One region of the Mesorhizobium opportunistum WSM2075 genome, then DNA from elsewhere that is predicted to be linked to it. Evidence: predicted binding sites of a transcription regulator. Region 1 holds the regulator's gene; each other region holds the start of a gene.
The links. The regulator LexA, encoded in region 1, represses DNA repair genes until DNA is damaged. The targets are predictions, from matches to a motif close to TGTTCNNNNTGTGTTCNG.
Positions count from the first base shown of each region.

Region 2: the regulator LexA is predicted to act here: its motif matches at 5,217-5,234, upstream of parE (DNA topoisomerase IV subunit B).
Region 3: the regulator LexA is predicted to act here: its motif matches at 7,009-7,026, upstream of MESOP_RS28120 (2'-5' RNA ligase family protein).

Region 1 is NC_015675.1:4,391,185-4,401,971, forward strand. Features, by position in the region: gene gltX (glutamate--tRNA ligase) at 168-1,592, opposite strand; gene MESOP_RS21150 (ComEC/Rec2 family competence protein) at 1,694-4,147, shown strand; gene lexA (transcriptional repressor LexA) at 4,141-4,893, opposite strand; gene MESOP_RS21160 (pyridoxal-phosphate dependent enzyme) at 5,269-6,243, opposite strand; gene MESOP_RS21165 (GntR family transcriptional regulator) at 6,240-7,037, opposite strand; gene MESOP_RS21170 (ABC transporter substrate-binding protein) at 7,164-8,150, shown strand; gene MESOP_RS21175 (ABC transporter ATP-binding protein) at 8,208-8,987, shown strand; gene MESOP_RS21180 (ABC transporter permease) at 8,993-9,916, shown strand; gene kynU (kynureninase) at 9,935-10,787, shown strand, end outside.
Region 2 is NC_015675.1:4,167,367-4,178,153, reverse strand. Features, by position in the region: gene MESOP_RS20135 (TadA family conjugal transfer-associated ATPase) at 1-1,138, opposite strand, end outside; gene MESOP_RS20130 (CpaE/TadZ family protein) at 1,135-2,349, opposite strand; gene MESOP_RS20125 (hypothetical protein) at 2,396-2,665, opposite strand; gene MESOP_RS20120 (type II and III secretion system protein family protein) at 2,670-4,115, opposite strand; gene cpaB (Flp pilus assembly protein CpaB) at 4,147-5,046, opposite strand; gene parE (DNA topoisomerase IV subunit B) at 5,304-7,361, shown strand; gene MESOP_RS20105 (FUSC family protein) at 7,407-9,476, shown strand; gene MESOP_RS20100 (DUF2336 domain-containing protein) at 9,496-10,620, opposite strand; gene MESOP_RS20095 (MaoC family dehydratase) at 10,731-10,787, shown strand, end outside.
Region 3 is NC_015675.1:5,815,891-5,826,677, reverse strand. Features, by position in the region: gene MESOP_RS28155 (substrate-binding domain-containing protein) at 1-377, opposite strand, end outside; gene MESOP_RS28150 (fumarylacetoacetate hydrolase family protein) at 685-1,842, opposite strand; gene MESOP_RS28145 (ABC transporter permease) at 2,145-3,029, shown strand; gene MESOP_RS28140 (ABC transporter permease) at 3,026-3,892, shown strand; gene MESOP_RS28135 (ABC transporter substrate-binding protein) at 3,877-4,956, shown strand; gene MESOP_RS28130 (cupin domain-containing protein) at 5,254-5,862, shown strand; gene MESOP_RS28125 (ABC transporter ATP-binding protein) at 5,852-6,937, shown strand; gene MESOP_RS28120 (2'-5' RNA ligase family protein) at 7,069-7,677, shown strand; gene MESOP_RS28115 (nuclear transport factor 2 family protein) at 7,790-8,143, shown strand; gene MESOP_RS28110 (ArsC family reductase) at 8,347-8,694, shown strand; gene MESOP_RS28105 (DUF488 domain-containing protein) at 8,945-9,298, opposite strand; gene MESOP_RS28100 (aminopeptidase) at 9,315-10,571, opposite strand; gene MESOP_RS28095 (LysR substrate-binding domain-containing protein) at 10,568-10,787, opposite strand, start outside.

The DNA.
Region 1 (10,787 bases):
TCCTCATGCCGGCAAAGGCAAATTTCTGCAAAGCGACACGTCGAAATCACCGCAATGCGCGTATTCGCCACCGCATTTCAGGAGGGTGCGTGCCAGATTGGGCCAGGGCCTAATGTTGCACTGCGAAACCCGCCTTTCAATGCCAATCTTCTTGGGCCAGTTTGCTCCTAATCGATTTGATCGGCTATGCGCGCCAGGCTCTCCTCGCGCCCCAGGACGGCAAGCACGTCGAACACGCCTGGCGAGGTACTTTTGCCCGTCAGGGCGGCCCGCAGAGGCTGCGCCACGGCGCCAAGCTTGTGACCACCGGCCAGTGCGTAGTCGCGGATCGCGGCCTCCGCGGCCGCGGCCGTCCAGTCGCCCGACAGCGCGTTCAAAGCTTCGTGAGCGCCGCGCAGGATCTTGCGGGCATCGTCATTGAGCAGGAGTGCCGCCTTGTCGTCGATCGGCAGCGGCCGCGTGGCAAACAGAAAGGCGGCGCCGTCGACGAGCTCGACCAGCGTCTTGGCGCGCTCCTTCAGGCCGGGCAGCGCTGCCAGCAGCTGCGCCTTGTTGCGGTCGTCGAGGCGCGCGGCCATCGCCGGGCCGCCCTCAAGATAGGGCAAAGTGGCGATAAAGATGTCCAAGAGTTCGGCATCGGCCATGCGCCGCATATGGGCGCCGTTGATCGCCTCCAGCTTGGCGAAATCGAAACGGGCCGCGCCCTTGTTGACGTCGCCTATGTCGAACCAGGACACCATGTCCTTGATCGACATGATCTCGTCGTCGCCGTGGCTCCAGCCCAGGCGCGCCAGGTAGTTGAGCAGCGCCTCCGGCAGGTAGCCCATGGCGCGGTAGGCCTCGACGCCAAGCGCGCCATGCCGCTTCGACAGCTTGGCACCGTCGGCGCCATGGATCAGCGGGATGTGCGACATCGACGGCACATCCCAACCCATGGCGTTGTAGATCACGGTCTGGCGGGCGGCATTGGTCAGGTGATCGTCGCCACGGATGATGTGGGTGATGCCCATGTCGTGATCGTCGACGACGACGGCATGCATGTAGGTCGGGTTGCCATCGGAGCGCAGGATGATGAAGTCGTCGAGATCCTTGTTGGGGAAGCGCACCTCGCCCTGCACGCGGTCGTGCACCACGGTCTCGCCCTCGGTCGGCGCCTTGACACGGATGGCGCCCTTGACGCCGGGCGGGGCTTCGGACGGATCACGATCGCGCCACTGGCCATTGTAGCGCGGCGGCAGGCCCTTGGCGCGCGCTGCCTCGCGCATCGCCTCGAGTTCGGCGGGGGTCTCGTAGCTGTAATAAGCCTTGCCCAGGCGCACCAGCTCCTCGGCCACCTCGCGGTGTCGCGGCGCGCGCTCGAACTGCGAAACCGCCTCGCCATCCCAGCCCAGACCGAGCCACGTGAGGCCGTCCAGGATCGCGGCCGTCGCCGCCTCGGTCGAACGCTCGCGATCGGTGTCCTCGATGCGCAGCAGCATCGTGCCGGCAGTATGCTTTGCATACAGCCAGTTGAACAGCGCCGTGCGCGCGCCGCCGATGTGCAGGTAGCCGGTGGGCGAGGGGGCAAAACGGGTGACGACCTTGTCGGACATGGAACTCTCGGGAAGCGTCTGAGGCGGGTGTGGCTGCGCGGACTTTCGCGCGTCGCGCGTTCATGTAGCATAGGGCGTCAGGGGTGCAAGGGGCAGACCCGATGGCTGGACGAAGCCGGGGCTCGGATCAGGGCGAGGACGCAGTTGTCGGCGTCAGCGAGCGGTCCCTGTTTGCGATGCCGCTGCCGGCCTCGCTGCCGACGCAATCGCCTCTCGTGCCGGGTTCAGGCAAGCAGTCGCTACCGGATATCCCCGCCCCAGTTTCGTCGCCGGCCGGCAGGATCGTGCGTGTGCGTCGGCAACTCGGCCGGCTGTCATTGCCGCGCCTGCGCAACGGCATCACTGCGGCGGCGGAGCTGGAGCTTGACCGCGGCATTGGCTTCCTGCTGGTGCCGGTTTGCCTTGCAATCGGCGCGATCGGCTATTTTTCGCTGACGGTCGAACCGGACTTCGCCAGGCCTGTCGCGGTGGTCGTCCTCATGGGCTTCCTGGCGATTGTCTCGCGCTCGTGGCCGAAAACCCATCTGTTCCTGATGGCGGCATTGCTGTGCGCGCTTGGCTTGCTCGCCGCCAAGGTCGAGACGTGGCGCACGGGAACCCGGATGCTGGGCTCGGAAATCTCGACGCAACTGAGCGGCCGCGTGGTCTCGATCGAAGAGATGGAGACCGGCCGCATCCGGCTGACCATCGACGTGACATCGACCGCTCGGCCGAAACTGCGCTACGCGCCGGAAAGGGTCCGGCTTTCGGCACGCAAGATACCGCCGGAAATGACCGCCGGCTCCCTAATCACGGGCTACGCCAAACTGTTGCCGCCAACCGGTCCGGTGCGGCCGGAGAGCTACGATTTCTCCTTCGACAGCTATTTCGCCGGCATTGGCGGCAGCGGGTTCTTTCTCGGCAATCCAAAAGTCGTTGCGGCCGATGACGGTGGCATGCCGCTGTCGGCCCGCCTTTCCTCAGGGATAGAAAACGCCCGCGAAGCCATCGCCGACCATATCAGGGGCAGCGTCGGCGGCGCCGAAGGCGAGATCGCGGCGGCGCTGATCGTCGGCGTGCGCGCCGGCATCCCCGACGAAATCAACGAAGCGATGCGGCGCACCGGCATCTATCACATCATCTCCATTTCGGGACTGCACATGGCGCTGGTCGCCGGAACCATCATGGGGCTGCTGCGCGGCGCCTTCGCGCTGTTCCCGGACTTTTCCGCGCGCCGGCCGGTGAAGAAATACGCGGCCGCGGCCGCACTTTTGTCGATCGCCGCCTATCTCGTCATCTCCGGCGTCGTCGTCGCCGCCGAGCGCAGCTTCATCATGCTGGCGGTGATGCTGATTGCCGTCCTGTTCGATCGCGCGGCTCTGACCATGCGCAATCTGGCGATCTCGGCGATCGCCGTCATCCTGGTTTCCCCGCATGAGGTGGTCGGCCCGAGCTTCCAGATGTCGTTCGCCGCGACCGCGGCCCTGGTCGGCGCCTATGCCGGCTGGGCGGATCACCGGGCGGGAAAAACGAGGCCACCGCCGCCGAAGCGATCCTTGCCCGGTTTCCTGACCCGAAAATTCCTGCTGGCGACAGGCGGATTGGCCATGACCTCGATTATCGCCGGCAGCGCCACGGCGCTGTTTGCCATCTGGCATTTCCAGCGGGTGTCGCCGCTCAGCCTGTTCGCCAATCTGGCCGTCATGCCGATCGTGTCGGTGGTGATGTTCCTGGCCGTTGCCAGCGCGCTGCTGATGCCGTTCGGACTGGATGCGCCATCCCTTTACCTGATGGGCAAGGGCCTGACCGCGATGATCGCCATTTCGGCGTGGATATCAGAACGCTCTCCGGTCGATGCGGTCGGGCTCATCTCACAGCAATCCGTGCTGCTGGTGACGATTGCCCTGGTCATCGCGACGATGGCGACGACGTGGCTGCGGCTTGCAGCGCTTCCATTCGCGCTCGCCGGCTTGCTGGCGGTGTCCGACACGCGCACGCCGGATGTGCTGGTCTCGGAAGACGCGCGGCTGGTCGCGCTGCCGATCGGCGGTGGCGAACTCGCGGTCAGCCGGGCCCGGCCGAACGAATTCACGGTCGACAACTGGAAACGCGCGCTGACGTCCGAAACCATCATCCCGCCAGAGATGTTCGACAAGGCGGATGGACAATTCGATATTGCCGATGCCGTCAATCTCCCGCCGGGAGCGCCGTTCTATTGCACAGACGGTGTCTGTCTCGCCAGGCACCCGTCCGGTGCGATCATAGCGCATGTCGAAGACCGCAAGGATACCTGGAAGGCCTGTGGCTTCGCCGACCTGATCATCGTCAATGACGCGACAGCCTACGATGCCTGCCACAATCCGCTGGTTCTCGTCGTTACCAAACGGCAGCTCGCCCGCAAGGGCAGTGCGGCCATCTTCTTCGACCGCCAATCGGCCACCGGTCCGCCAACCATCAGCTTCGCGGTGGACAGCCCGTATCGGCCCTGGCACGCGCAGCGAAAGTTTTCGCGCGAGGCGAGAGGCCTGGAGCCCTATCGCAAACCTGACAAGCCAAGTGCCGTGCCGGCTCAGTAGCGCCTGATCAGCCCAACCAGCTTGCCCTGCACCTTGACCCTGTCCGGCCCGAAGATGCGCGTCTCGTAGGCCGGATTGGCGGCTTCAAGCGCAATCGAAGCACCCTTGCGGCGGAACCGCTTCAGGGTCGCTTCCTCCTCGTCGACCAGCGCCACGACGATCTCGCCCGGGCTCGCCGTATCGGCGTTGCGGATAATGACCGTGTCGCCATCGAAGATGCCGGCCTCGATCATCGAGTCGCCCTTGACTTCCAGCGCATAGTGCTCGCCGCCCATGATCATGTCCGGCGGCACCGAGATGGTATGCGTCTGATGCTGGATGGCATCGATGGGCACACCGGCGGCGATGCGACCCATGACCGGGATGGACACCGCTGGAACCGCATCGTCGTCGTTGCCAGCAGCGGCAAAGCGCGACGGTGCCGGCTTGATCTGGCGGCCGAGGCTGCCCTGACCGAGACCGCCTTGGCCGAGACTCCCCTGGATGACGCTTGGCGAGAACTTCTTTGCCGCGTTGAGGCCCGGCGCGATCGAATCCGGCAGCCGCAGCACTTCCAGCGCACGCGCCCGGTTGGGCAGCCGGCGAATGAAGCCGCGTTCCTCCAGCGCCGTGATCAAGCGATGGATCCCTGATTTGGAGGCGAGGTCGAGCGCCTCTTTCATCTCGTCGAAGGAGGGCGGAATACCGCTTTCCTTGAGCCGTTCATGAATGAACATCAAGAGTTCATGTTGCTTGCGTGTCAGCATGGCGGCCCCCAAGGCATCTGGACAAGGGTTTTGATCCAGAATGGTTCTGATCCAGAATCGAAAAACAAACCCAGAACAAACACTATCTGTTCCAGTTGTGTTCTGCAACCGTTTAAAGTTTAGTGAATTTGGTAAGAGAGCCGAAATCATTTGCGGCCCGGACAGGCCGGAAATCGGGGTTTTTCGCCCGTTGCCGCCCGTCGCCCGCATTGAAATGTTTGGTTAATAGCCTGTGGCCTGTCTTGCGACATGGCTCGGCATCAGCCGACGGCAGAGCCCGTCGAGGCCGATTTCGGCGCTTGCGATCGGCTTGCCTGCCGTGAACGAAACGAAATCAAAACGCCAACAATCGCCGGTTCGGAAGCAGGTACGGGATCAGGCTGGCGGGATCGCACCGGCCAGCACCTGCGCATAGAATTCCGCATCGATATTGCCGCCGGAGATGACGCAGACGACGTTGCCGGTCGCCCGCTCACTGCTGAGAGCCGCGGCCAGCGAGGCGGCGCCCGCGCCCTCGGCGACGACCTTGGCCTTCGAGAACAGGAGCCGCATGGCCTCCGTCACCTGTTGCAGGCTGACGGCGATGGCACCGTCGATGAGCTGGTTCGCCAACGGCCATAGCTCGGGGATCAGGGAGGGACCGCCAATGCTCTTGATGAAGGAGGGCCGTGTCTCGATCTCGACAATACGTCCGGCCGCCAGTGCGGCGGTGACCGGCGCCGCGTTCTCGTCCTCGACGGCAAAGACCCTCGCCTGCGGACGAAGGGCCTTGAGCGCACTTGCAACGCCGGTCGTCATGCCGCCGCCGCCATATGGCGTCAGCACGAAATCGACCTCCGGCAGATCCTCGACAATCTCGAGGCCGATGGTGCCGTTGCCAGCCAACACCGCCTGATCGGTGACGGGATTGATGAGAAGTTCGTCAATGTCGGGCCGCTCGATCGCGGTGATGTAGCGCCACCAGGTCTCGTGGGAGACAAAGCGCACCTCGCCGCCAAGACGGCGGACACCGTCGATCTTGGTCTGCGGCGCGCCGGCATACATGTAGGCGGCCATCGGAACGCCAAGAGCCCGTGCCGCCCAGGCCAACCCATAGGCCATGTTGCCCGAACTGACGGTCGCAACACCGTGCCTGAGTTCATCGGCGTCACGACAAAGCAAGGTATTGAGCGCCGGCCTGAGCTTGAAGGCGCCGATCGGCGACAGGGTCTCGAGCTTGAGGAATATCCGCTGGTCGGCACGGCCAAGATCGAGGCGCAGCAGCGGGGTGCGCGGCAGCCAGGCGGCCAGCCGATCGCGGGCTTCGGCAATCTCGTCAAGCGTCGGACGATGCGGAGGTGCCGAGATCATCCGGCAACCGCTTTCAAGCTGCCGGCGCGCGCGACGTCCTTGTTCGCGTCGCCGTCCTCGCTGTGGACATAGACGTGCAGCGTATAACCGATGTGGGCCGTCATCAGCGCTTTTGCCCGCTCGACGTCGCGGTCCAGGGCGGCTTCCATGATCGCCGTGTGGTGCTCGATCGCCATCGCCTCGCGCAGCGCGTTCATGGCCTCTTCGTAGCCGTCCTTGAGGCCGGCCGCCGCCCGCAATGTCGGCGCCAGCCCAAGAAAGCGATGGTGCCGGCGCAGCTGGTCCGAGATCGTCGAGCGAAACCGCAACAGCCAGCTGGATGTCGCAGCGCTCAGCAGCGCGGCATGAAAAGCCTCGTGGTTCTCGTCCCACTGGTCGACGGCGGCATCCGATGGGTCGTCCACCGCGGTCTTGCAGCGGGCGAGCCGGTAGTGCGCGGTGACAACCGCGTCTTCCCACTCCCGGCCGCCTTTCTCCATCGATTCCTGGAAGAGCGGTATCTCGACGACCATCCTCGCGCGCGCCAGATCCTCAAGTTCGGCCCGGGATACGGGGGCGACCGCGAAGCCGCGATTGCTGATGGCGGTGACCAGGCGTTCGGCTTCGAGGCGCGACAATGCTTCGCGCAGCGGCGTCCAGCCAACTCCATAGATGCCGCGCAGGGCGCTGAGCTTGAGCGGGGCGCCCGGCATGAGACGGGTGGTGAGGATATCGCGCCGCAGAAGCTGGTAGGCGGCTTCCGTCTTGGTGGAGTTCTTCTGGTCCTGCATCGCGATCCATTCGTTCTCTGCCATTGGAGAAATTATATATGATGATTGGTGATGGCAAGAATTATATATAATGTTTGACATGCGCCGATGGACTGACCATGATCGCTGGAGGTGCCCCGAGGCGGCGCTGATCAAATCTGGGAGGAAATGATGTTGAAGTCGAAATCCGCATGGCTGTCGGGATTGGCTCTGGCAGGCGCATTGATGGTCAGCGCCGGGAGCGCCGCGGCCGATCAGATCCGTATCGGCATCGCCAATTTCGGCGAGCATCCGCAATTGAACGCCGCCATAGCCGGCTTCAAGAAGGCGCTGACGGACAATGGCTTCGTCGAGGGCAAGGACGTCGTCTACACAGAGAGCCATACTAATTTCGATGCATCGCTGGTGCCGCAGATGATCGCCAAGCTGCAGGCCGAGCAGCCCAAGCTGATCTACACCATCACCACGCCGGTCTCGCAGATCGCCAAGAAGGCGCTCGCCGGCTCCGGCATTCCGATCGTCTTTGCCGCGGTCACCGACCCGGTGGCGGCCAAGCTGGTGCCGTCGTGGGACGCAGGCGACGAAGGCATGACCGGCGCCACCGATCTGCAGGACGTCGCCGCGGTGATGGCCTTCACCAAGAAGCTTCTGCCGAACGCCAAGCGTTTCGGCGTGCCTTACAATCCGGGCGAGGCCAACGACGTTGCCCTGATCGAGAAGATCAAGGCGGCGGCGCCCGCTGCCGGCTTCGAAGTCGTGGAAGTCGGTATCGACAACGTCAATGACATCCAGCAGCGCATCGCATCGCTCGCCGGCAAGGCCGACGTGATCTACGGCCCGACCTCGAACCTGATCCAGCCGGCGATCGCCGCCGTCTCCGCGGCCGCCCGCCAGGCCGGCATCCCTGTCGTCAACGCCGACGACAGCGCGGTCCGCAACGGCACCGTACCGGCGAGCTTCGCGGTCAATTACACGCAGGTCGGCGTCAACGCCGGCAACATCGCCGCCGAGATCCTCAAGGGCAAGGATCCGAAGACGATCGCGCCGTCGCGCCCGGCCTACAAGGACCACATGGCAACGATTTCCCGCAAGGCGATGGCCGCGTTCGGCATCGAGATACCGGCTTCGATGGCCGATTGCGGCTGCATCGTCGACTGATATCGGGACTGAAGGGTGACGGCAGGGGCGCCGTCACCCTCAGGTCAGGGAGGAACGATGCTCGAGATCCGATCCGCGCGCAAAGTATTCTACAGGGGCCAGGCCGACGAGAAGATCGCGCTGGACGGCCTCAGCCTGTCATTGGCGACTGGCGAGTTCGGCATCGTCATCGGCTCCAACGGAGCCGGCAAGAGCAGCATGCTCAATGCCATTTCCGGAGCGCTCATCCTCGATTCCGGCAAGATCCTGATCAACGGCGCCGATGTGACAAATATGCCGGTGCACAAGCGTGCCGCAAGATTGGCGCGGGTGTTCCAGGATCCGATGCGCGGCACCGCCGCCAGCATGACGGTGGCGGAGAACATGCTGCTGGCCGATCTGCGCAGCCACAAGCGCACCCTGCGGCAAGGGCTGAACGCCACACGGCTCGCCTCCTATAAGGAGCGCCTGTCCATACTTGGCCTCGGCCTTGAAAATCGTCTCGATACGCGCGTCGACCTGCTCTCAGGCGGGCAGCGGCAGTCCCTGTCGCTGATCATGGCCGTCGGCGGATCGCCAGACTTGCTTTTGCTCGACGAGCACACAGCGGCGCTCGACCCGCGCACGGCCGAGATCGTCATGCAGGCCACGGTGCGTGCCGTCAGCGCGCTGAAGCTGACCACACTGATGGTGACCCACAACATGCAGCACGCCGTGGACTATGGCAGCCGGGTGATCATGCTCGACGCGGGCCGGGTCCTGCTGGAAGTCACCGGCGAGGAAAAGGCTAGGGTCACGGTTATCGATCTGATCGGCCATTTTTCCGTCAAGACCGACCGCATGTTGTTGGCGAGCTGATCCCCATGGGCTTTATTCAGGAAGTTCTCTCAAGCTTCATCTCGATCATGCCGGTCACCCTGGCGCAAAGCCTGATCCTGGCCTTCGTCGTGCTCGGCATCATGATCCCGTTTCGCATGCTGAATTTTCCCGATCTCACCAGCGAAGGCGCGTTTCCGCTGGGCGGCTGCGTCTGCGGCGTGCTGCTGGCTGCCGGAGCAGAGCCGGTGACCGGCATCCTGGTCGCATTCATCGTGGGTTTCGCGGCGGGCTGCTGCACCGCCTTCATCCATCTGCGCTTCCGTATCCACACGCTGCTTGCCGGTATTCTGATGATGACGATGCTCTACAGCATCAATCTTCGCATCATGGGCAAGTCCAATCTCTCCGTCTTCGGTTCGCCCACGGTGTTCGACTGGGTGCCGTTCGCGCGGCCGGGTTTTCCGACCAGCAAGATCGTCGTCGCCGGTCTTCTCGCGCTCGTCGTCTTCGTGGCGCTTTACATGTTCTTCAGGACCGAGAAAGGGACCGCGGTGCGCGCCGTGGGCGCCAATCCTGATATGGCCGAGGCGCAAGGCATCAATGTCTGGGCGGCGACTATAGGCGGCGTCGGGCTGGCGAGCGCGTTTTCGGCGTCAAGCGGCGCGCTGATGGTGCAGTCGCAGGGCTTCGCCGACGTCAATATGGGGCTGGGCATCCTCATCAACGGACTGGCCGCGCTGATGATCGGCGAGGCGGTTGTCGGCAAGCAGACCGTCTGGCGCCAGCTGCTGGCGCCCTTTGCCGGCGCGATCATCTACTACCAGCTGGTGTCGTTCTGCCTTGCCGCCGGCATGCCGCCTCCCGATTTGAAGCTTGCCACTGGCCTGTTCGTGCTCGCCATGCTTGCTCTGCCCAGCCTCAAGCGCAGCCGGGGGCCCGCGCCGGCTCGCGAAGCCATTCGTGAATAATCGAGGACATCACCAATCATGAACGCAACGCTCGACCTCACGGCCGTCGAAGCCATGGATGCGGCGGATCCGCTGCGCGCCATGCGCGATCGGTTCACCTTGCCGGAAGGCGTGATCTACCTCGACGGCAATTCGCTCGGCGCCGCGGCGCCTGCGGTTTTCAACGAGCTGCAGAAGGCCGCGACCAAAGAGTGGGCGCAGGACCTCATCCGTGCCTGGAACACCGCCGGCTGGTTCGATATGCCGGTCGCGCTTGGCGACCAGCTCGGCCGGCTGATCGGCGCCGCCCCGGGCCAGACGGTGGTCTGCGACACGACCTCCATCAACATCTACAAGGTACTGCATGCCGCGCTCGGGATGCGGCCGGACCGGTCGGTCATCGTCGCCGAGGGCGATAGCTTTCCGACCGATCTCTATATGGCCGAAGGCGTCGCCTCGACGCGGCCGGGCACCGTGCTGCGGCTCGAAGGCGTCGATGCGGCAACCATTGAAGGGCTGATCGACGAGCGCGTCGCGGTTATCCTGGTCAACCACGTCAATTACAAATCCGGGCAGCTGCGCGACATGGCCGCGCTGACGCGCAGGGCCCATCAGGCCGGCGCGCTGATCGTCTGGGATCTCTGCCACACCGCCGGCGCCTTGCCGGTCGAACTCGACAGCGCCAATGCCGATTTCGCCATCGGCTGCACCTACAAATATCTCAATGGCGGTCCGGGCGCTCCGGCCTTCATCTACGCCGCCAAACGCCACCACGACGATGTCCATCAACCGCTCAGCGGCTGGTGGGGCCATGCGCGGCCATTTGCCTTCGAACAGGGTTTTGCAGCCGGCAGCGGCATCCGCCGCTTCCTGTGCGGCACGCAGCCCATGC
Region 2 (10,787 bases), 220 kb from region 1:
TCGACTGCACCGTCATCGGCATGCCGGTCATGCCCAGCATCTGTTCGAGACGCGAAATGGCATCGCGCGGCGTGTTGGCATGGATGGTCGCCATCGACCCTTCATGGCCGGTGTTCATCGCCTGCAGCATATCGAAGGCCTCCTCGCCGCGGCACTCGCCGAGGATGACGCGATCGGGACGCATGCGCAGCGCGTTCTTGACGAGATCGCGTTGCTTTAACTCGCCATGGCCCTCGATGTTGGCGGGGCGCGTCTCCATGCGCGCGACATGCGGCTGCTGCAGCTGGAGTTCGGCCGCGTCCTCGATGGTGATCAGCCGCTCGTCTTCCGGAATGAAGGCCGACAGCGCGTTGAGCATCGTCGTCTTGCCGGTGCCGGTGCCGCCCGAAATGATCGTCGTCTTGCGGGCGTGAACCGCCGCCGCCAGCACCTCGGCCATGTTCTGGGTGATGGCCCCGAATTCAACCAGCTTGTGCAGGCCGAGCTTGTTCTTGGAGAATTTGCGGATCGACACCAGCGGCCCGTCGACACCAACCGGGCGGATGGCCGCGTTGAAGCGCGAGCCGTCCAGCATGCGCGCATCGACCATCGGCTGCGATTCATCGACGCGACGGCCGACGGCCGCGACGATCTTGTTGATGATCCGCAGGAGATGCGCCTCATCCTTGAACGGGATGTGGACCTGCTGCAGCTTGCCCTTCTTTTCGACAAAGCAGTTCTGGTGGCCGTTGATCAGGATGTCGTTGATGTCGGGATCCTTGAGCAGCGGCTCCAGCGGACCGAGGCCGACCATCTCGTCGACGATGTCGTCGACCAGTGCGTCGAGTTCGGCGGTGTTGATCGCCATCCGCTCCTGGCGGGTTTTTTCCGAAACGAAATCATGCACCTGCCGGCGCATCTCCTCGCGGGGCAAACGCTCCAGCGCGACAAGGTTGATCTCCTCCAGCAGCATCCTGTGGATGCGCACACGGGCATCCAGCACCTTGTTGGCATTCTTTGCAGGTGCCGTCTCCGGCTTTGCCGGCAAAGCTTTTCGACTGGTCGGGATGACGACCGCATGGTGCGCGACCGGGGCTGATTCCGCCGGACGCTGTGGGCGCGCATCGCGGTTCTGCAGGGTGGAAAAACGGCTGGTCATCCGGCCTTCCTCTTCAACAGGTTCCTGCCGAGGCCGAACAGCGATTTCGACTTGGCTCCGATCGCGACCGCCTCTTCCGGAAGGATGATCCGCTTGAGGTCGTTGACGACATTGGCGTTCGGATCGATCTCGTGCAGCGGTACGCCGCGGTCGACCGCCTCGCGCACCAGCCGGTAGTTGTTGGCGATGCCGCCGACGAAATGCTCGCCCAGGATTTCCTGGACGTCCGCCTGCTTGATGCCATTGTCGAACATCTTCTGCTCGAAACGGTTCACGATGACGTTCGGCTTCACTTCCTTGCCCACCGTCTCGTAGACCGCCTGGATCAGCCTTTGCGTGTGGCGCAGGCACGGCACCGTCATCTCGGCGACGATGTAGAGCTTGTTGGAGCCAAGCAGCACCGTTTCCGTCCAGGGGAACCAGGTCCGCGGCATGTCGATGACGACATTGTCGAAGTAGGCCGACACGAGATCGAGCATACGCACCACGACATCGGTCTTGAATGAGCGCATTTCCGAGGGATGCGTCGGCGCCGCCAGCACGCAAAGCCCGCTCGCATGCTTGGACAGCATCACGTCGAGCAGCTGCCGGTCGAGGCGTTCGGGCTGGTTCTCGATCTCGGTGATGTCGAAACGCGGCTCGAGATCGAGATATTCGGCGCAGGCACCCTGCTGGAAATTGAGGTCGACCACGCAGGTCGAGGCACCGCGCGTCACCGAGTGATGCAGCTGGAAGGCCGTCTGCAGCGCCAGCGTCGTGGTGCCGACGCCGCCGGCGGCCGGCATGAAAGTGTAAATCTGCGATTCGGTGTTTTCCTCGCGCCCCGGCCCTTGCAGGGCACGCACGACCGAGCGCACCAGGTCGGCGGTGGTGATCGGCTTGACCAGAAAGTCCGCGACCTTGAGCTGTACCAGGATGCGCACGGCTGCGGCGTTGAACTCTTGGGTGACTACGACCACCGGCGCCTTGCCTTCCAGCCGGCGCATGATGCGCTGCAGCGACTCGACTTCCTCCAGCCTTGCCGCGTCCATGTCGACGATGATGACGCCGAAGTCGGTCTCCTGGACCTCGCCGCGCAGTTCGGTGACACTCTTGTCCACAGTCGAGAGCTGGATGATCTCGGAAGCGGCGAACGCGGTCCGCGTGTCCTGCACGAAGGTCCTGTCCGTCGATACGAGCAGGATCTTCTTGGTCTTGATGCCGTTTGCCATTCTTGCCGCCTGTAGGTCGATCGCCTTGATCGATTGCCTTTTCGATTCAGTCGCTTGTGCTTGTTTGCGCTGCCTTCGCGCCCGCCGCCTGATCGGGCGTGACGGGTCCGGCATCGCCACGCTTCGCAGGCACCAGAAGCCTGGTGTTCTGGACACCGTACTTCCACGGGTCGACCATCTGCATGACGGTGTTGGCGGCCTGGGCGTCGCCGGCGCCCGACGTCACGCCTTCGCTGCGTACATAGTCGTCGCTGGTGCAGCCGCCGGCGAAACCGGCAAGCAGCAAGGCGACGCTCGATCTCAGGATCAGACGCATGGCTTCAGTCCTTCGGCAGGTCGAGGAAATGTCCGACCGTGGTGGCGGGAGCGGCCCGTGCGGCGCCGCCGTCGGCCATAGCCAGGGCGCGGTTGGTATCCGACCCTTTCACTTCCTCCGTGTTGTTGAGGAAGTAGTCGGCGTTGCTGGCCGGTTGCGTGCCGTTGGTCGGCTCGGCCATTTTCTTCGACGGATCGACCGGCTTGACCAGATAGGGCGTGACAATGATGACCAGATCGGTCTCGCGCCGCTGGTAGGATTTCGACGAGAACAGCGCTCCAAGCACCGGCATCTTGCCGAGACCGGGAATGCGCGAGGTGGTGATGTCGTTCTGCGACTGCAGCAGCCCCGCGATCATGAAGCTCTGGCCGTTCTTCAGGTCGACCGACGTCCTGGCACGGCGCACGATGAAACCCGGCACCGAAATGTTGCCGATGTTGTAGGACGCCGACGCGTCGATCGAAGAGACTTCCGGCGCGATGTCCAGGCTGACCAATCCGTCCTTGAGCACGGTCGGCTTGAAATCCAGGCTGACGCCGTATTTCTTGTAGCTGACCGAGATCTTGCCGTTCTCTTCCGAAACCGGGATCGGGAATTCGCCACCGGCCAGGAAGCTCGCCGTCTCGCCGGAACGGGCGATAAGGTTCGGTTCCGCCAGCCGCCGGGCAAGGCCGCGCTCTTCCAGCGCCTTGATGGCGATATCGATGGAGACGCCATTGGATAGCAGCCGGCCGATGATTTCACCGGTTCCCGCCGCCGGCACCGTGCCGGGCTCCAGCGAAACATCGCGTCCGCCGAAGCCGTAGGCGAAATTGGCGCTGTATTTTGCACCCAGATCCTGACCCGCCTGGCGGTTGATCTCGACGAAGCGGACATTGAGCTGGACCTGCTGCGACGACGAGATGTTGACCGAGTTGATCACCTCCTCATTGCCTGAAAAGCGGGTGGCGATCTTGTTTGCCTTCTCGGCGGCGACGGCGTCGTCCGCCTCGCCCGACAGCACTACGCGGCCATTGGCCGAGCCGACCTTGATCTTGGCGTCCGGCACGCTGGCGCGGATGGTGTTCGCCAGTTCGTCGGTGTCGAGCGTCACCTCGATGTCGACGGTCCCGACAAGCTGCTTTTTGTCGTCGAACAGCGCGATGCCGGTGGTGCCGAGATTGTTGCCCAGCACATAGAAGGATTTATCGGTCAGCGGATTGACGTTGGCGATCTCGGGATCGCCGATGACGATCTGGTAGAAAGCCGCGCTCGTGATGATCGTCTTGGGCTTGCCCTTGGCGACTTTTATCGACGCATTCTTGGTCGCCGAGACATAGACGATGTCATTGTCCGCCCTGGCCGCGCCGGCGAAGGCGAGCATCGCGCCCGCGGCCAGCGAAACCGCCATCGCCAGGGCGCGCACGAAGCACGACCGGCCCGTCATTCCATATAGGGTACGCATCAGCATTGTCCCGTCCCACCCGGTCCCCACCGGCCTTTTACTTCTGGTCCCGCGCCGGAACCTGGTATTCCTCGGCCTTCGTGCCACGCGTCACGATGACCGTCTTGAATTTCGGCTTCTCCGGCTCCTTGGTCATGGCATCGAATAACGAGCCGGCCGTGGCCTGCGCCTTGGACGCCACCGATCCGCCAAAGGAGGAGATGGTGGTGACGCCGTTCTTGCCGTCGCCGCCTTCGCTGGCTGAGCGAAGCGACAGCGACAGCGTTCCGACGGTGCGGGCAAGCGCCACTTTCTGGGCGCCCTCGGTCGTCACCTCGAGGGTCACGGAATTGGCGATCTGCGGCGCCGTCTGGCGCTCGTCGGCGCCCTGGCCGACGCTCAGCACCTTGGCGTCGGCGACGACGATTTCGGAAGTGATGGTCGAACCGGCCGCCCCCTGCGCATTCTTGGCGACCTCCTGGATTTCACCGGCATCGCGCGTCAGCACGACATCGACGCGGTCGCCCGGCGTGACGAAGCCGCCGACACCGGCGATCTCATCGGTGCGGATGGTAACCGCCCGCATTCCGGGCGTCAGCATGTTGGAAAGCGTCGCACGGCCGTTCGGCCCCGACAGCTTGGTCAGCAGCACCGGCTCGTTGACCTCGATCGGCGACAGCACGACGCGGCCGCCTTCGCCGAGCAATCCATCGATCGTGGCAAAGGCACCTTGCGGCAGCGAATCCTGCGGCCAGGGAATTTCGATGAGCTTCGTGCGGTCGAGTTCCATGCCGTAGCGCAACGGAGCGTTCGCCACCACGATGGTCTTGAATTCGATCTTGGGCGGGGCCGGAGCGGCGATCGATGCCGTCTTCTCCTGGGCATCGGCCTGGCTTTTGACCCAGAAATCCGCGGCAAAGATCGAGATCGCGCCGAAAACGGCGGCGATACCGATCATACTTATGGCCTTGCCCCTCACGCCTAAACCCCTGATGCCCGTAGTTTCTTGTTATGTTGGGCTCACGCTAGGCGGCATTGTTAAAGAATCAGGAATGGAGAACGACGGCATTCGACCTATTTCCGCCCGCTTGGTTATCGAATGGTTTTAGGATAAGACGGGCCGGATCCCCGAACGTAACAGGAACCTCCGTCGCTTGGCGCTGAAAAGCGTGGCAGTATCGGCGGGTGATTCGCAGCACCGGACCTATGGCAGGCATGGACGACAACAACGACCTTTTCGGCGACTTGGACAAGCAACCGCAGCCGGTCCGCACACCGGCGCGCCCGGCGGATCCGCTGGTGCAGGCGGCGGCCAAGCGGCCGGCGGCAAGCCGCGACGGTTCGGAAGGCTACAGCGCCGCCGACATCGAGGTGCTCGAAGGCTTGGAGCCGGTGCGGCGCCGGCCGGGCATGTATATCGGCGGCACCGATGACAAGGCGATGCACCATCTGTTCGCCGAGGTCATCGACAATTCGATGGACGAGGCGGTTGCCGGCCACGCCACCTTCATCGATGTCGAGCTTTCGGCCGACGGCTATCTCTCCGTCACCGACAATGGCCGCGGCATTCCGGTCGATCCACACCCGAAGTTCAAGAAGCCGGCGCTGGAAGTGATCATGACGACGCTGCATTCGGGCGGCAAGTTCGATTCCAAGGTCTACGAGACCTCAGGCGGCCTGCACGGTGTCGGCGTATCCGTGGTCAACGCGCTGTCGGATCATCTCGAGGTCGAGGTCGCGCGTGGCCGCCAGCTTTATCGGCAGAGATTCTCGCGCGGCGTCCCGGTCAGCGGCCTCGAGCATCTTGGCGAAGTCCACAACCGGCGCGGCACCAAGATCCGCTTCCACCCCGACGAGCAGATATTCGGCAAGGGCGCTGCGTTCGAGCCGGCGCGGCTTTACCGCATGACGCGCTCGAAGGCCTATCTGTTCGGTGGTGTCGAGATCCGCTGGACCTGCGATCCGTCGCTGATCAAGGAAAAGGACCAGACGCCGGCCAAGGCGGAATTCCATTTCCCCGGCGGACTAAAGGACTATCTCAAGGCATCGCTGGGCGACGATTTCCAGGTGACGCGCGAAATCTTCGCTGGCAAGAGCGACAAGCAAGGCGGCCATGGCTCGCTCGAATGGGCGGTGACCTGGTTCGGCGGCGACGGCTTCGTCAATTCCTACTGCAATACCATCCCGACCGGTGAAGGCGGCACGCACGAGGCCGGTTTCCGCAATGTGCTGACGCGGGGCCTGCGCGCCTATGCCGAGCTCGTCGGCAACAAGCGCGCCTCGATCGTCACCTCCGAAGACGTCATGATCTCGGCGGCGGGCATGCTGTCGGTGTTCATCCGCGAGCCGGAATTCGTCGGCCAGACCAAGGACAGGCTGGCGACGATCGAGGCCATTCGTATTGTCGAGACCGCGATCCGCGATCCGTTCGACCATTGGCTGGCCGACAACCCGCAGGAAGCCTCCAAGCTGCTCGAATGGGTGATCGCACGCGCCGACGAACGGGTGCGCCGGCGCCAGGAAAAGGAAGTGTCGCGCAAGAGCGCGGTGCGCAAGCTGCGCCTGCCGGGCAAGCTGGCCGACTGCACCCAGAATGCCGCCGCCGGTGCCGAACTCTTCATCGTCGAAGGTGACTCGGCCGGCGGCTCGGCCAAGCAGGCACGCGACCGCGCCAGCCAGGCGGTACTGCCGCTGCGCGGCAAAATCCTCAACGTCGCCAGCGCCGGCAACGACAAGCTGGCCGCCAATCAGCAGATATCGGACCTGATCCAGGCTCTCGGCTGCGGCACGCGATCGAAATACCGCGATGAGGATTTGCGCTACGACCGCGTCATCATCATGACCGACGCCGACGTCGACGGCGCCCACATTGCCTCGCTGCTGATCACCTTCTTCTACCAGGAGATGCCTGCGCTGGTGCGCGGTGGACACCTCTATCTGGCGGTGCCGCCGCTGTACTCGATCAGGCAGGGCGGCAAGGTCGCCTATGCCCGCGACGACGCGCACAAGGACGAGCTGCTGCGCACCGAATTCACCGGGCGCGGCAAGGTCGAGCTTGGCCGCTTCAAGGGCCTGGGCGAGATGATGGCCGCACAGCTCAAGGAGACGACGATGGACCCGAGGAAGCGCACACTTCTCAGGGTCGATGTGAACGAAATCGATTCGGCCACCAAGGACAGGGTCGATGAGCTGATGGGCACCAAGCCGGAAGCCCGCTTCCGCTTCATCCAGGAACGTGCCGAATTCGCCGAGGCGGAAGTGCTGGATATCTAGCCGCCCACTGCTCTACCTTGTCCGTGCAGGTACGGAGACCAGCATGTGATCTGGGTGCGGCTGAAGGACTATTTCGACACCAATCTGGCCGGGCTGACGCAGCCGACGCGTTCGGACTGGATTTTCGCCCTGCGCACCGTTTCGGCCGGCCTGATCGCGCTTCTGGCCGCCTATGCGCTGAAGCTCGACCACCCGCAATGGGCGATGATGACGGTGTTCATCGTTGCCCAGCCGGTCGCGGGCATGGTGCTGGCAAAGGGCTTTTACAGGCTGCTCGGCACGCTTGTGGGCGGCGTCGCGGCGATCGGCATCACCACCGCGTTCGGCACCGGCCCCTGGGTGCTGGTGACGGTGCTCGCGGTCTGGATCGGCATCTGCACCTTCGTCTCGTCGCTGCTGCGCAATCCCGAAGCCTATGGTGCGGCACTTGCCGGCTATACGGCGATGATCATCGGCCTGCCCGCCTTCGGGCAGCCGCATCTGGTCGTGGACCTCGCGGTCGCGCGTTGTGCCGAGATCGTGCTCGGCATTGTCTGCGCCGGCCTGACAAGCCGGCTGATCCTGCCCAAGCTGGCCAGTGACGCCATCATCTCGCGGCTGAAGCGCTGCATCATCGATCTTGCGACCTATGCCGGCGGTGCGTTCTCCGGCGGCGATCCGGCAACGCTTTCCGGCCTGCACAGGAAGCTGGTCGCCGACACCCAGACACTTGGCGAGATGCGCGCCTATGCAAGGCTCGAGGCGCCGAGCTTCGCGCCGCGCGCCCATCCCGTTCGGCGCACCATCGGACAATTGCTGTCGGCACTCTCGGCCGCGCGTGCGCTGCATTCGCACGCCGCGCCGAAGAACGCAGCGCTCATTCCGGTGCGCTCGGAGTTGCAGCTGCTTGTCGGCGAACTGGCGACCAAACCCGGCGCGCTGGACGACACCGCGCCTTGGGTGGCCCGGCTCGATGCGATCTCGGCCAAGGCCCGGCAGATGCCCGATGCCCCGGTCGATCAGGAGGACGACAAGGTCGGCACCATCACCCGCCTCACCATCGCCGCCGATTTCGCCGAGGCGCTGAAGCAGGTGCTGCGCGGGCTCGATGCCTTGCGCGCCCCGGTCACGCGGCGCCCAGGTCCCGCCAGCCAGCAGCCGGCCCTCGTGGTACACCGCGACTATCCCGGCGCGGCGCGCAACGCCGTGCGCGCAGCCCTTGCGACGCTGCTGGTCGCGGCTTTCTGGCTGACGACGAAATGGTCGGAAGCGGCCGGCACCGTCATTCTCGTTGCCGTCGTGTCGAGCCTGTTTGCTGCCCGCCCCGATCCCGTGCAGGTATCCTGGGGTTTCTTCAAGGGAACGCTGCTGGCTTTGCCTTTTGCCTTTCTCGTCGGCCAGATCGCATTGCCTGCCCTGCCCGGCTTCGGCTGGTTCGTGCTGTTTGTCGTGCCAATCCTGGTGCCGACGGCGCTGGGCATGGCCAATCCGCGCTATGTCGGCGTATCCACGGCCTTCGCCATCAACTTCCTCGCCTTCCTCAGTCCGCATCAGGCGATGACCTACGATCCTGGCCCGTTCTTCGCCGGCTCGGCGTCGGTGCTGGTCGGCATCCTGCTGGCGATCGGCGTCTTCCTCATCGTGCTGCCCGCCGATCCGTGGCTCGCGGCCAACCGTATCGTGCGCGCCATGCGCGAGGATCTGGCACGGCTTTGCCTGCACGAGCGTGTGCCGAGGCGTTCGGCCTTCGAAAGCCTCGCCTATGACCGGATCAACCAGTTGATGCCGCTGGTGCAGAATTCGGGCAGGAAGGGCGAGGCGGTTCTGGGTGGCGGCGTCGTCGCCGTCACGGTCGGCCTCGAGGTCCTGCGGCTGCGCGCTACGAGCCAAAACCATGCCATTGCGCCCGAAACCGCGCTCTCGATCGCCAACTTCCTGAGAGGCTTGGCACGCGAACTGCTCTTCCGCGCCCCAGGCGATCCGCAGACGGCGACCATCGCCGTCGCCCGCCAATATGCTGCGGCCATCGCCCAGAAAAACGCCACCGGCGACATGCTGCAGATCGCGGCGTCACTGCGCATCATCGCCGCGGCAATGGAGGATTTCCCGGATTCTTTCGCCAGGGATCGAAGCTAAGTGGCCGAATGCGCCGACTTCAGGCCGCGGCGATCGCCAGCGCATGACCGCGCGCGTTCTCGCGCAGCGCCTCGAGATGGATCGACTTGACCAGGATGGCGAGGTCGCCGTCCGCGGATTGCCCGCCCAATTCCTTGAGCATTAGCCAGCTGACCTCCTGCACGCCAGCGACGCGCTTGCCATTGGCGACCTCTCGCCAGATTTTCAGCGCCCGCAGGATGATCGCGTGCGTGGCGGCGGCGAGGCCAGCGCTGCGGAACAGCGCCTGCAGGGCGACATCATGCCCGCCGGCGAGCAGCGCCCTCACCCTTTGTTCGGATTGCTGGCTGAGCGCGACCAGCGTGGAGCCGAAGAAATCCACCTTGCCGTGCGCGATGGTGCGGATGAGGAAGCTCGCCGTGAGATCGCCGCGCAAGCGCAAATGCTCGATCAGTGCCGCGTGCTCTTCCGGGCGCGTGCCTTCTATCAGCGTCACCGAGGCCTTGATGCAAGCGTCGCGCATGACGCGTTCGGCACGTGCGGCGCCCATCAGAGCCATGACCAGCGGTGATGTTTTCAATGTCTCGCCGAGCTTGATGAGCAACATGTGCCGGCAGTCGGCAGGCAGGCGGATATCCGATATCAGCGCCTCGCGCACCAGGGGCAGATGCCCATGGCGCTCAGCCATGCGGCGGAAACTGAGCGACGCTATATCGGCGCCGCTGTTGGCCAGCAGCACCGCGCAGGCTTCCGCCTCGCCGATCTCGGCGATGGCCGCCGACAGCGCCATCGAGACCAGCGGCCGATCGGCGATCAGCGTCTGTGTTGCCTTCTGGCTTGCCGCCACGCGGTTGATCAGGTCGGCGTCGGTGAGCAGCGGTGAGCGTGCCAGCACCACGCCGGCAACCTCCGGCTGGTCGGAGGCCAGTGCGCTGATAATCTGCAGCGGCGCGTGATGGCTCATCGACAGCGGCTCCGCCATCGCCAGCCGCACCTTCGATGAGGCATCGTCGAGCAGCAGCGTCAGCGCCGCCTCGGCGGCGCAGCGGTCCTCGAACGGCAATTCGGAATTGATGTAGGCACGGGCCAGCGCGCTTGCCGCGGCGGCGCGCTCGGACACCCTGGCCGTGTAGATCCACTTCAGGAAATGCGAAACAACAACCATGCCGTCTGCTTACGCCCCTAGCCAGAAGGTTTCTGGCCCCGGTCATTACGGTAGGTAGAAATGGTTTACGAACGGTTCACCATGTTCATTAACTGGCTTGCGGGGCCGATTTGCAGCGCTTATCAACCGTCAGGCAGCGAAGGAGACAGAAAATGGCCGGGCTTTAT
Region 3 (10,787 bases), 1.4 Mb from region 1:
ACATAGGCGTTGAAATTGGCCTTGGGATCGGGCGTGTTGAAGTTGATGATCGGGACGTTGGCCGCGCGGGCCTCCTTGACGATCTCGACAAGGCTGCCCGGGTCGGGGCTGGTGGTGACGATGCCGTCGGCCTTGGCGGAGAGGGCGGCGCGAACCGCTTCCTGCTGCGAGGCGACGTCACCATTGTGGAACGAGGTGTTGACGGTATTGCCGGTGTCCTTGGCCCATTGCTTGGCGCCGGCCAGGAAGTAGGTCCAGACCGGATCGGCCGGACCGCCATGTGAAATCCAGTAGAACGTCTTGGCCTGCGCCGCCGCCGGAACGAGCGTCAGCGCGACCAGCAGTCCGTAGAGCACAAGTCTCAGTCTTGTCAGCATTTGATTTCCTCCCGGTTGAAGATGATCCGTCCCTTGTTCCGGCGTCAGCCGGATTGCGTCTTTTGCCAGCGCCGGTCGGATGCCTCAGAGCATTCCCTTTTTCGACGGATGGCAAGCCTCCATCTGCAGATGTAGTTGTCGGCTGACGCGGCGCCATCAGCGGTCCCATCAGATTGCATCAGTTGGGACGGTTTTCCGGGCAGCCGGATGATTGGCGTCGAGGCTCAGCCGAGCGGGTTGTGCGATCGGCGCTGCATGCTCCACAAGCGATAGCTGCCCTTCAGGACCGAACCACTTGAAGAAACCGCTAGATCAGGCCGGCCTTGGCGAGGTCGCGCATCAAATGGCTGGCGCCGTAGGTCCAGTGCGGGCAATCGGGCGACAGCCGCACCCGGTTGACCAGCGCGCCGAATTTCTCCGACGAGATGGTGACGATGTCGCCGACCTTGTGGGTAAAACCCTTGCCCTTTTCGCCGCGGTCCTTCGAGGGCACGAACATGGTTCCGAGGTAAAGCGCCAGCCCGTCCGGATACTGGTGGTGCGGGCCCATGGCAGCGGCAACCAGTTCTTCCGGCGAGCGGCTGATCTCGGCCATCGAGCTCGCGCCCTCCAGCGAGAACCCGTCCTCGCCTTCGACCTTCAGGCGCACGACCGCGTTCTTCACGTCGGCGATCGTGAACGTGTCGTCGAACAGGCGGATGAAGGGGCCGAGCGACGCGGAGGCGTTGTTGTCCTTCGCCTTGCCGAGCAGCAGCGCCGAACGCCCTTCGACATCGCGCAGATTGACGTCGTTGCCGATGGTGGCGCCGACGATCCTGCCGCTCGAGGCGGCGATCATGGCGATCTCCGGCTCCGGATTGTTCCAGGTCGAAACGGGGTGCAGGCCGACATCGGCGCCGAAGCCGACCGAGGCCATCGGCTGGCACTTGGTGAAGATCTCGGCATCGGGGCCGATGCCGACTTCCAGATATTGCGACCAGGCGCCGCGCGCGATCAGCTTGGCCTTGATCTCCATGGCTGCCGGCGAACCAGGCTTGAGCTTCGAAAGGTCGTGGCCGATCAGCCCGGCAATGTCGGCGCGGATGGCGTCGGCCTTTTCCGCCGAGCCGCGCGCCTGTTCCTCGATCACCCGTTCTAGCAGGCTGACGACAAAAGTCACGCCGGACGCCTTCACCGCCTGCAAGTCGGCGGGAGACAGCAAATACGGCTTGGCCGGGTCGCGCGCGGTCTCGAAACTATTGGCGGCGATGTCGTCGAGCGAGCCGATCGGCTTGCCCTTGGCCGAGCGCACGTGCTTTGCCGGATCGGCCATTTCGCAGACATCGCGCACGGTCGGCGCCGTGCTCGACGTGATGTCGAAGACGGTGCCGTCACGCACCGTGACCACCATCGGATGCGAGGCATCTCGGCTGCCGGCGCGCCCGACAAACAGGCCTTCGGCCGGCAGATGTGTCAGGTTGGTCATGGCGTTGGGTCCTCCGAATGATCGAAAATGCGCTTGGCCGGATCGGCGCGGCACTTTCACCGGATTCCTCTCAAAGGTCTATCCCGTCATTGGCAATCCAAAGGTGCCGCGTTCGGTTGTGAGAGTTTCAACTCTCCAGGGTCACTTCCTATGCCGTGAAAACTGATGCGCTTGTTCAAAAGTGTGAAATGCACGCGGCCATGAAGAACGGAAGCCCTGCCAAAGCTCCCGCCGGGGGATTTCACTTGACAGTTTCATGAATATGAAAAACTCTCAACTAATTTCAAAAATCGGACAGGTCGATGTCGGCCCTTGTTGCAAACCAGATGCCAAAGGCCCGGTCTTCATCGGGCTTCAGCTTCGCCATGCTGCTGCCGGGCGCGGCCGTCACCTTCCTGCTGATCCTGTTTGCGCTTGGCCTCGTGCTTTTCCTCGCCTTCCGCAACAATGACGGCTCGCTGCTGGGCAGCGGTTTCAGCCTCGCCAACTTCGCCACAGTGGTCTCCGATCCGCTCTACTGGACGGTGACGCTGCGCTCGCTGGTGATTGCCGCTCTGGTCACGCTGGCCACGGTCGCCACTGCCTATCCCGTCGCCTACTATCTCGCTTTCCACGCCGGGCGGCGGCGCGGTCTGCTCTTGTTCCTGGTGACGCTGCCGTTCTGGACCAGCTATCTCCTGCGCGTCTTCGCCTGGAAGATCGTGCTCGCCTACAATGGCGTGTTGAACTCGGCGCTGATCGAAACCGGCATCTGGTCGGAGCCGACGCTGGCCTTTCTCAACACGCCGGCCGCCGTCGTCGTCACGCTGGCCCACGCCTATGCGCCCTTCGCCATCCTGCCGATCTATGTCGCGCTGGACACTATCCCGAAATCGCTGATCGAGGCCGCTTCCGATCTCGGCGCGCGGCCGTTCACCTCCTTCCGCCGGGTCGTGCTGCCCAATTCTATGCCGGGCGTGCTGGCCGCCGCGCTCGTCGTCTTCGTGCCGACCGTCGGCGACTATGTCACGCCGGCGCTCGTCGGCGGCCCGGCCTCCACGATGATCGGCACGCTGATCCAGGCTGAGTTCGGCAAGGCCAATGACTGGCCGTTTGGAGCAGCACTCTCCGTAGCCGTCATGCTGGTGATCCTGGCGGTGGTGCTGGTCGCGCGCTTCACCGACCGCAGATTTGGCAGCCGCACATGAGCGCGCGCACGCAAGGTGGCGGCCGCTGGCTTGGCGTCTACGTCGTCGCCTATCTGTTTTTCCTCTATCTGCCGGTGCTGCTGATCCCGCTGTTTTCCTTCAACGACTCGATCCAGGCGGCGTTTCCGCTGCAAGGTTTCACCTTGCAATGGTACGCGACTTTGTACGGCAATTCGGCGCTGTCCGGCGCGCTCGTCAACAGCCTCGTCATCGGCATCATTGCCGCCACGGGCGCCACGCTTTGCGGCATCACCGTGTCCTACATGGACCTCTATGGCCGCTCGCCGCTGGCCGCCACCATCAGCGCCATCGCCCGGCTGCCGATCCTGATCCCGGGCGTCATCGTCGGCATATCGCTGCTGATCCTGATCAACCTCATCGGCCTCGGACCGTCGCGCATCGCCATCGTGCTCGGCCACATACTGGTGGCGCTGCCGACAACCGTGGTGATCATGCGCAGCCGCTTCGCCGCCATCCCGAAGACCATTCGCGAGGCCGCCCTCGACCTCGGCGCGTCCGACTGGACAACCTTCCGGCGGGTGATGCTGCCGCTCAGCCTGCCGGCCATCGTTTCGGCCTTCATGCTGGCCTTCCTGATATCGTTCGACGAATTCATCGTCGTCTTCTTCCTTGCCGGCACCGAGCCGACGCTGCCGCTCTACATCTGGAGCCAGCTGCGGTTTCCGAAGTCGCTGCCGACGGTCATGGCGCTGGGCACATCGATTCTGGCGGTGTCCTTCGTCATCGCCGGCCTTGCCGAGATCCTTCGCCATCGCGGCCTGTCAGCGACCGCGCCGCGACCCGCGAATCCATCACAACCAAAACAAACCAAGAGAGGAGAACTGCAATGGCATTCGACCTGATATCCGGCGACCTGATATCCGGAAAGACGGCCCGGGCCGGCCTCGCCGCTTTGGCGTTGGCGCTGTCGTCGACCGTCGCTTTCGCTGGCGACAAGCTGCAATATTTCACCTGGTCGGGCTATGAACTGCCCGACTTCAACAAGAGTTTCCTCGCCGCGCACCCCGATGGCGTCGAGGCTTCCATATTCGGTGACGACGATGACGCCTTCACCAAGGTCAAGGCCGGCTTCCGTCCCGATATCGCGCATCCCTGCTATGACAAGGTGGCGCGCTGGAACAAGGAAGGCCTGCTGCAGCCGATCGACACCAAGCGCATCAAGAACTGGGATTCGATCTTCCCGGTATTCAAGAACCTGCCCGATCTGCAGGCCGGCGACGGCAAGGTCTGGATGGTGCCGTGGGACTGGGGCAACACCTCGATCCTCTACCGCACCGATCTGGTGAAGAACCCGGAAGCGAGCTGGAACCTGCTGTGGGACAAGCAGTATGCCGGCCGCATGGCGACCATCGACGCCGTGCATGACACGCCGATCGTTGCCGCGCTTCTGGCCGGCGTCAATCCGTTCGACATGACGCCGGAGCAAATGGACAAGGTGGCGGCGAAACTGCGCGAGCAGCGTCCGCTGCTCTCCAATTACACAACCGACATGACCTCGGTCGAACAGGCCTTGGCCAGCGGCCAGCTGGTCGCCGCCATGACCTGGAATGCGTCGGCCACCTCGCTGAAGAAGCAGGGCGTGCCGGTCGAGTTCATGAAACCGAAGGAAGGCATGCTGACCTGGGCCTGCGGCTTCGTCATGCTCAAGGACGCCAAGAATGTCGACCTCGCCTACGATTTCATGAACAGCCGGCTGGATGCCGAGTCCGGCAAATACCTGATCGAGTCTTATGGCTACGGCAGCTCGCTCTCGACCGCTTTCGCCGGCGTGCCGAAGGAAGACCTGGACAAGCTGCAGCTGCCGTCCGATCCGGAAGTGATGCTGAAAAGCACGATCTTCACCGGGCCGATGAAACAGAATGACGATATGGCCAAGATGTTCGAAAAGGTGAAGGCGGGCGGGTGAGGCTGGTTCTTCCTTCTCCCCTTGTGGGGTGAGCAGCCGGTTCGCGTAAGCGAATTCATCGTGCCAGTGGCACGATGAAAGGCCGGCGAACGCTGGGACGCTGCGAAGCAGCGGGGACCCAGCAGGGTGGATCGGCTACCACGCCCGGCCCTTCGCAGGCTCAGGGCGTTCGAAGCTCGAAAAGCCAAGCAATTGGCTTTTCGTTCGCTGCGCGAACCGCTTCTCACCCACAAGGGGAGAAGGGGGAGCCTAGCGGCGCTGCGCCACGTCGATTGAGAAGACTACGAGGACCCATACATGGACATGCTTGACGACGCCGCGGAAAAACCCAAGGACGATGCAGACGTCCGCGTTGGCCGGCGGGTGCGGGCGCTGCGGCTGGAGCGCGGCCTTTCGCTGGCCGAACTGGCGGCAAAAGCCGGAGTGTCGATCGGTGCGCTGAGCCAGATCGAGCGAGGCATGTCATCGCTGCGTGTCAAGGTGATCTGGCCGCTTGCGGCAGCACTCGACATCGAGCCGTCGGCGCTGATCGCCGACGGCAACGACGCAGTCAATGATCTCTATTGCGTGCGCGCCAACAGCCGCCGCGCGATTCCCGTCAAATCCGAAGGCATCGCCAAGGCGCTGCTGTCGCCGCCAGGCGCGACGCTGACCGGCATGCTGGTGACCGTGGAGGCCAATGGCGGCACGGCGGAAGCCTATGCGCATGCCGGCCATGAATTCGGCTACGTGCTGGCGGGCGAGGTCGAACTGGTGGTGGATTCGACAAAATACGTGCTGAAGGAGGGCGACAGCTTTGCCTTCAAGAGCACGCTCTTGCATGCCTTCCGCAATCCCGGCGCCGAGCAGTGCCAGATCCTCTGGGTCAACACCACGAAACCGTCCGAGGTTCGCGATGGCGCCTGATCGTCTTGTGCGGCTGCAGGCGATCTCGAAGATCTTTCCCGGCGGCATCGTCGGGCTCGACGCCGTCGATCTCGACATCGTCAGCGGCGAGTTCATTACGCTGCTCGGGCCATCGGGATGCGGCAAGACCACCAGCCTGCGCGTCATCGCCGGCTTCGAAAGCCCGTCGAGCGGCAAGGTGCTGCTTGACGGGCGCGACATCACGGCGCTTCGGCCCTTCGACCGGCCGGTCAACACCGTGTTCCAGGACTACGCGCTGTTTCCGCATATGAACGTCGCCGAGAATGTCGGCTTCGGCCTGTCGCTGCGCAAGCTCTCCGGCAGCGAGCAGGCAAAACGCGTCGGCGAAGCCCTGGACATGGTCGGTCTCGCCGACAAGCTTCGTGCCCGGGTCTTGGAATTGTCGGGCGGCCAGCGCCAGCGCGTGGCACTTGCCCGAGCCATCGTCTGCGAGCCGCGCGTGCTGCTGCTCGACGAGCCGCTGTCGGCGCTCGATGCGCATCTGCGCGAACAGATGCAGGTGGAACTGAAGCGGCTGCAGTCGCGGCTCGGCACCACCTTCGTCATGGTCACCCACGACCAGACCGAGGCGCTGTCGATCTCCGATCGCATCGTCGTCATGAACAAGGGCCGCATCGAGCAGATCGCGCCGCCGGCGACACTCTATGATCGGCCCGCCACGAAGTTCGTGGCGAGCTTCATCGGCACCATGAATCTCCTGCAGTCGCGGTTTATCGGCCACGACGGCGATCGCCTGCGTTTCACCGCCGGAACACTGGCGCTGGAAGCCATTTCTGAAACCGGCCAGTCACCCGGTGAAGGCGACGTGCGTACCATCGGCGTGCGTCCTGAGGATTTGCTGGCGACGACCGAAGTCTCGCCGGGCACGGCGCCGGCGCGCGTCAACAGCATCGTCTTTCACGGCCGCACGCTGCGCTTGCACGCCGAACTTTGGGAGGGAATGCCCGTGGTGATCGACGCACCGCGCCGGGCCGATGGCTTTCAATTCAACGTAGGCGACGTGGCGCATGTCAGCCTGCGCCGTGGCGCCAGCTGTCCCATGCTGCCAAGCTAATCTTTCTTGAGGTCAAGGGCAGGATTGCGGAGCGCGGGATTTGGATCAATCGACGCTTGACTCGAAAGGAATGTTCCTGTTTTGTTCCAGAACAGAGCGAAACAGGAGCGTTCCTTGCCGGGCGTATGCGTATGTATCTGCAAGGCGAATTCGACTTCGGAATTCCCGAGCCGCCATGGCGGCCAAAACGGCCGGATCGTGCCTTCTTCGGGTTATTCTTACAGCCCCGGTTCCATGCTCCCTTCGCCGATTTGCAGAACCAGCTTTGTCATCGGCATGGAATTGTTGGGAAGCGGTTATCGGTTGAGCGGTTTCACCTGAGCTTGCGGCATGCCGGCGACTACAGACGGCTGCGGTCCAAGGTCGTCTTTGCAGCGTCTCGATCGGGCCGGCATGTCCAAATGCCCGCCTTTGAGGTCACGTTTGGCCATGTCGGCAGTTTTCCGGGTCGCCCGGCGACCCGGGGCAGGCCGCCTCGCCACCCGTTTGTGCTTCTGGCCGATGATGGACCAGTTTTCGAACTCCACAAATTGCTTGGGGTCGAGATGCTGAAGAACGGGCTCAAGGCGCCGGATCATTTCGTTCCGCATCTGACACTCGCCTACGATCAAAAGTTTGTCCCTCGGCAGCCCATCGAACCGATCACGTTCGTTGCCAATGACTTCATCCTTGTTCACAGCCTGCGCGGTCTGACGAAATATCTCTTCCTGGACCGTTGGCCCTTGATGGAGGCATCGTAGTCGGCACCTGATCCGTCCTGACATGAAGTGTCAGCTATCGATCGGCTCGACAGTGGCAGGCGGGCAAGCTGTCCCCTACTTGCATTCATCGCGTCGAACAGGAGGAACACACATGACCATCACGGAAATTGCCAAGGATTTCACCGAACGCCTCAAGCAGGGTGACAATGAGGGTGCTGCCGAAAAGTACAATGCCGACGATATCGTCAGCTATGAAGCCATGGACGGGCCGATGGCCGTCAGCCGCGGCAAGGCTGCCCTCAAGCAGAAGGGCCAGTGGTGGCAGGAGAACAACGAAGTGCATGGCGGTTTGGTCGAGGGCCCCTATGTCAACGGCGACCAGTTCGCGGTGCGCTTCAAGTTCGACATAACGCCCAAGGCCACCGGCGAGCGTGTCACCATGGATGAGGTTGGCCTGTACACGGTCAAGAACGGCAAGATCACCGAAGAGCGCTTTTACTACTGAGGCCGAAACGGCTTCCGGGAGCCCGCTCTCGGTGCGGGGTTAAGACAAATATGGCGGCCGGGACAATGCCCTGGCCGCCATGCGCATCCGTCCACACCAGGCGTCGTCGAGATCACAGCAATGGCGGTCTTTGACTTCTTTGCCGTCGGGTGACTGCATGCGCCGCGGGACGGATTCGACGGTCAGCCCAAGGGAAGCGCGCTGTGACGATCACCATGTACGGCATCACAAACTGCGACACGATCAAGAAGGCGCGCGTCTGGCTGGAGGGCCATGACGTGCCGTACCGGTTCCACGACTACCGGGCCGAAGGGATCGAGGCCGGCAAGCTGAACGGCTGGGTCGGCAAGGTCGGCTGGGAAAAGCTGCTCAACAAGGGCAGCACTACGTTTCGCGAACTGCCGGACAAGGACAAGCAGGACCTTGACGAGAAGAAGGCCAAGGCGCTGATGCTGGCCAAGCCAACGATGATCAAGCGGCCGGTGCTGGAGGTGGGGGATCGGATTCTGGTCGGGTTCAAGGCTGATGTTTATGAGCAGGCGGTGAAGTAAGCAGCGAGACGGCAACGCTGCCAATCTCCCCCCCTTGCGGGGGAGATGGCCGGCAGGCCAGAGGGGGGTGTGAAGGATTGCCAGCCCCAACGAATTTCGTTCTTGCGAAAGCCTATCTCAAGTCGCTGCGATTGATTGATAGGCTGGAGGGACAGCACCCCCCTCTGCCCTGCCGGGCATCTCCCCCGCAAGGAGGGAGATCAGATGTCGCCTCGGCTTTCGCCAATCGCCAACGCTGCGAAACGAAGCCTCAACCCGCGCGCAAATACCCCGCCAGCGCCACGGCATTGTTATGCGCCTCATCATGCGCGCCGTAGAGCAGCGTTACCTTACCCTGGCGGAGCAGTCCGCGCAGTTGCGTCACCGCCTCGTCATTGCCGTCCAGCTCGGCGCGATATCGCTTCTGAAACTCGGCCCAGCGAGCCGGCTCATGGCCGAACCATTTGCGCAACTCGTCGCTCGGCGCGATGTCCTTCAGCCACTGCGTCAGCGCTGCGTCCTTCTTGCTGACGCCGCGCGGCCATACCCGGTCGACGAGAACCCGCTGCCCGTCATCGGAAGCGGGTGGTTCATAGATCCGCTTGACTTCCAGGTCGAAAGCCATCCGACCCTCCGTGCCGTCAGGCCCACTCGCCCTTGCGCATCACCGGCACGCGGGCGCCGTCCTTATGGACGCCGTCGATGTCGATCTTGTCCGAACCGATCATCCAGTCGATGTGGATGAAGCTCTTGTTGCCGCCGCGCGCTGCAATCTCGTCCTGGCTGAGCGATGCGCCGTCGACGAAGCACTTGGAATAGCACTGGCCGAGCGCGATGTGGCAGGCGGCGTTCTCGTCGAACAGCGTGTTGAAGAACAACAGGCCGCTGGCCGAGATCGGCGATGAATGCGGCACAAGCGCCACTTCGCCGAGGCGCCGCGCGCCTTCGTCGGTGTCGAGCACCTTCTTCAGCACGTTCTCGCCCTTCGATGCCTTTGCCTCGACGATCCGACCCTCTTCGAACCGCACCGAGATATCGTCGATCAGCGTGCCCTGGTAGGACAGCGGCTTGGTCGACGAGACATGACCCTCGACGCGCCGCGCATGCGGCGTGGTGAAGACCTCCTCGGTCGGGATGTTGGGATTGCAGGTGATGCCATTCTTGGCGGTCGAGGCGCCGCCCATCCATTCGTGGCCGTCCGCCAGCCCGACAGTGAGGTCGGTGCCCGGTCCCGTGAAATGCAGCGCGTGAAAATTGTGGCCGTTGAGCCATTCGGTCCGGCCGCGCAGCGCTGCATTGTGCGCCTTCCAGTTGCCGATCGGATCCTCCACGTCTACCCGCGAGGCGGCGAATATGGCGTCGGCGAGCTTGGCCACCGCGACATCGTCGGCGTCGTCCGGAAACACCTGCTTTGCCCAGGCGAGGTCCGGATAGGCAACGATATTCCAGTTGATGTCGAAGCCGGTGATCTTTTCCAGCGCCGGCTGGTAGGCCATCGAGTTTGCTTTGTTGGCGCGCGCCACTTTTGCCGGGTCTTGCGCCGACAACAGCGAGGGATCCTCGCCACGCACGGCCAGCCGCGCCGCATTGTTGGAAAAGGCCTTCGCCATGCCTTCATAGAGCCAGCCGGCAGCGCGGTCGAAACCGGCATCGGCGCCGAAGCGGTAGCGCGCCAGGGTCATCTCGTCGTCGTTGAAGATTGGCGTCACCAGTCCGGCGCCGGCCCTGTAGGCATGCTCGACGATGCGCCTGGTCAGCGGCAGGGCCGCGATCGATGAGGTCAGCACCAGATCCTGCCCGGGTTGCAGTTGCAATCCGACCTTGATGGCGACTTCCGCCAGCCTGTCGAGCTTCACCGGGTCGATCGATGCGGAAACGCCGCGCGAATGTGTGGTCATGATCCTGCCTGCCTTGATTGGATATCCGTTCCTACATAGACCGGCGCCACCGTGCTTTCCACCGCGATCGCGCCGGAGTGGCCCGTCTTCACGGATCCGAACTGCGCCATCGTCGCCGCGATCTCCTCCTTGATCCAGGCCTTGAAGTCGCGGACCTTGCGGCTCTCGGTCTTCTCCGCCGAAGTCACCAGCCAGTAGCCGAGCCCGCTCTGGGCG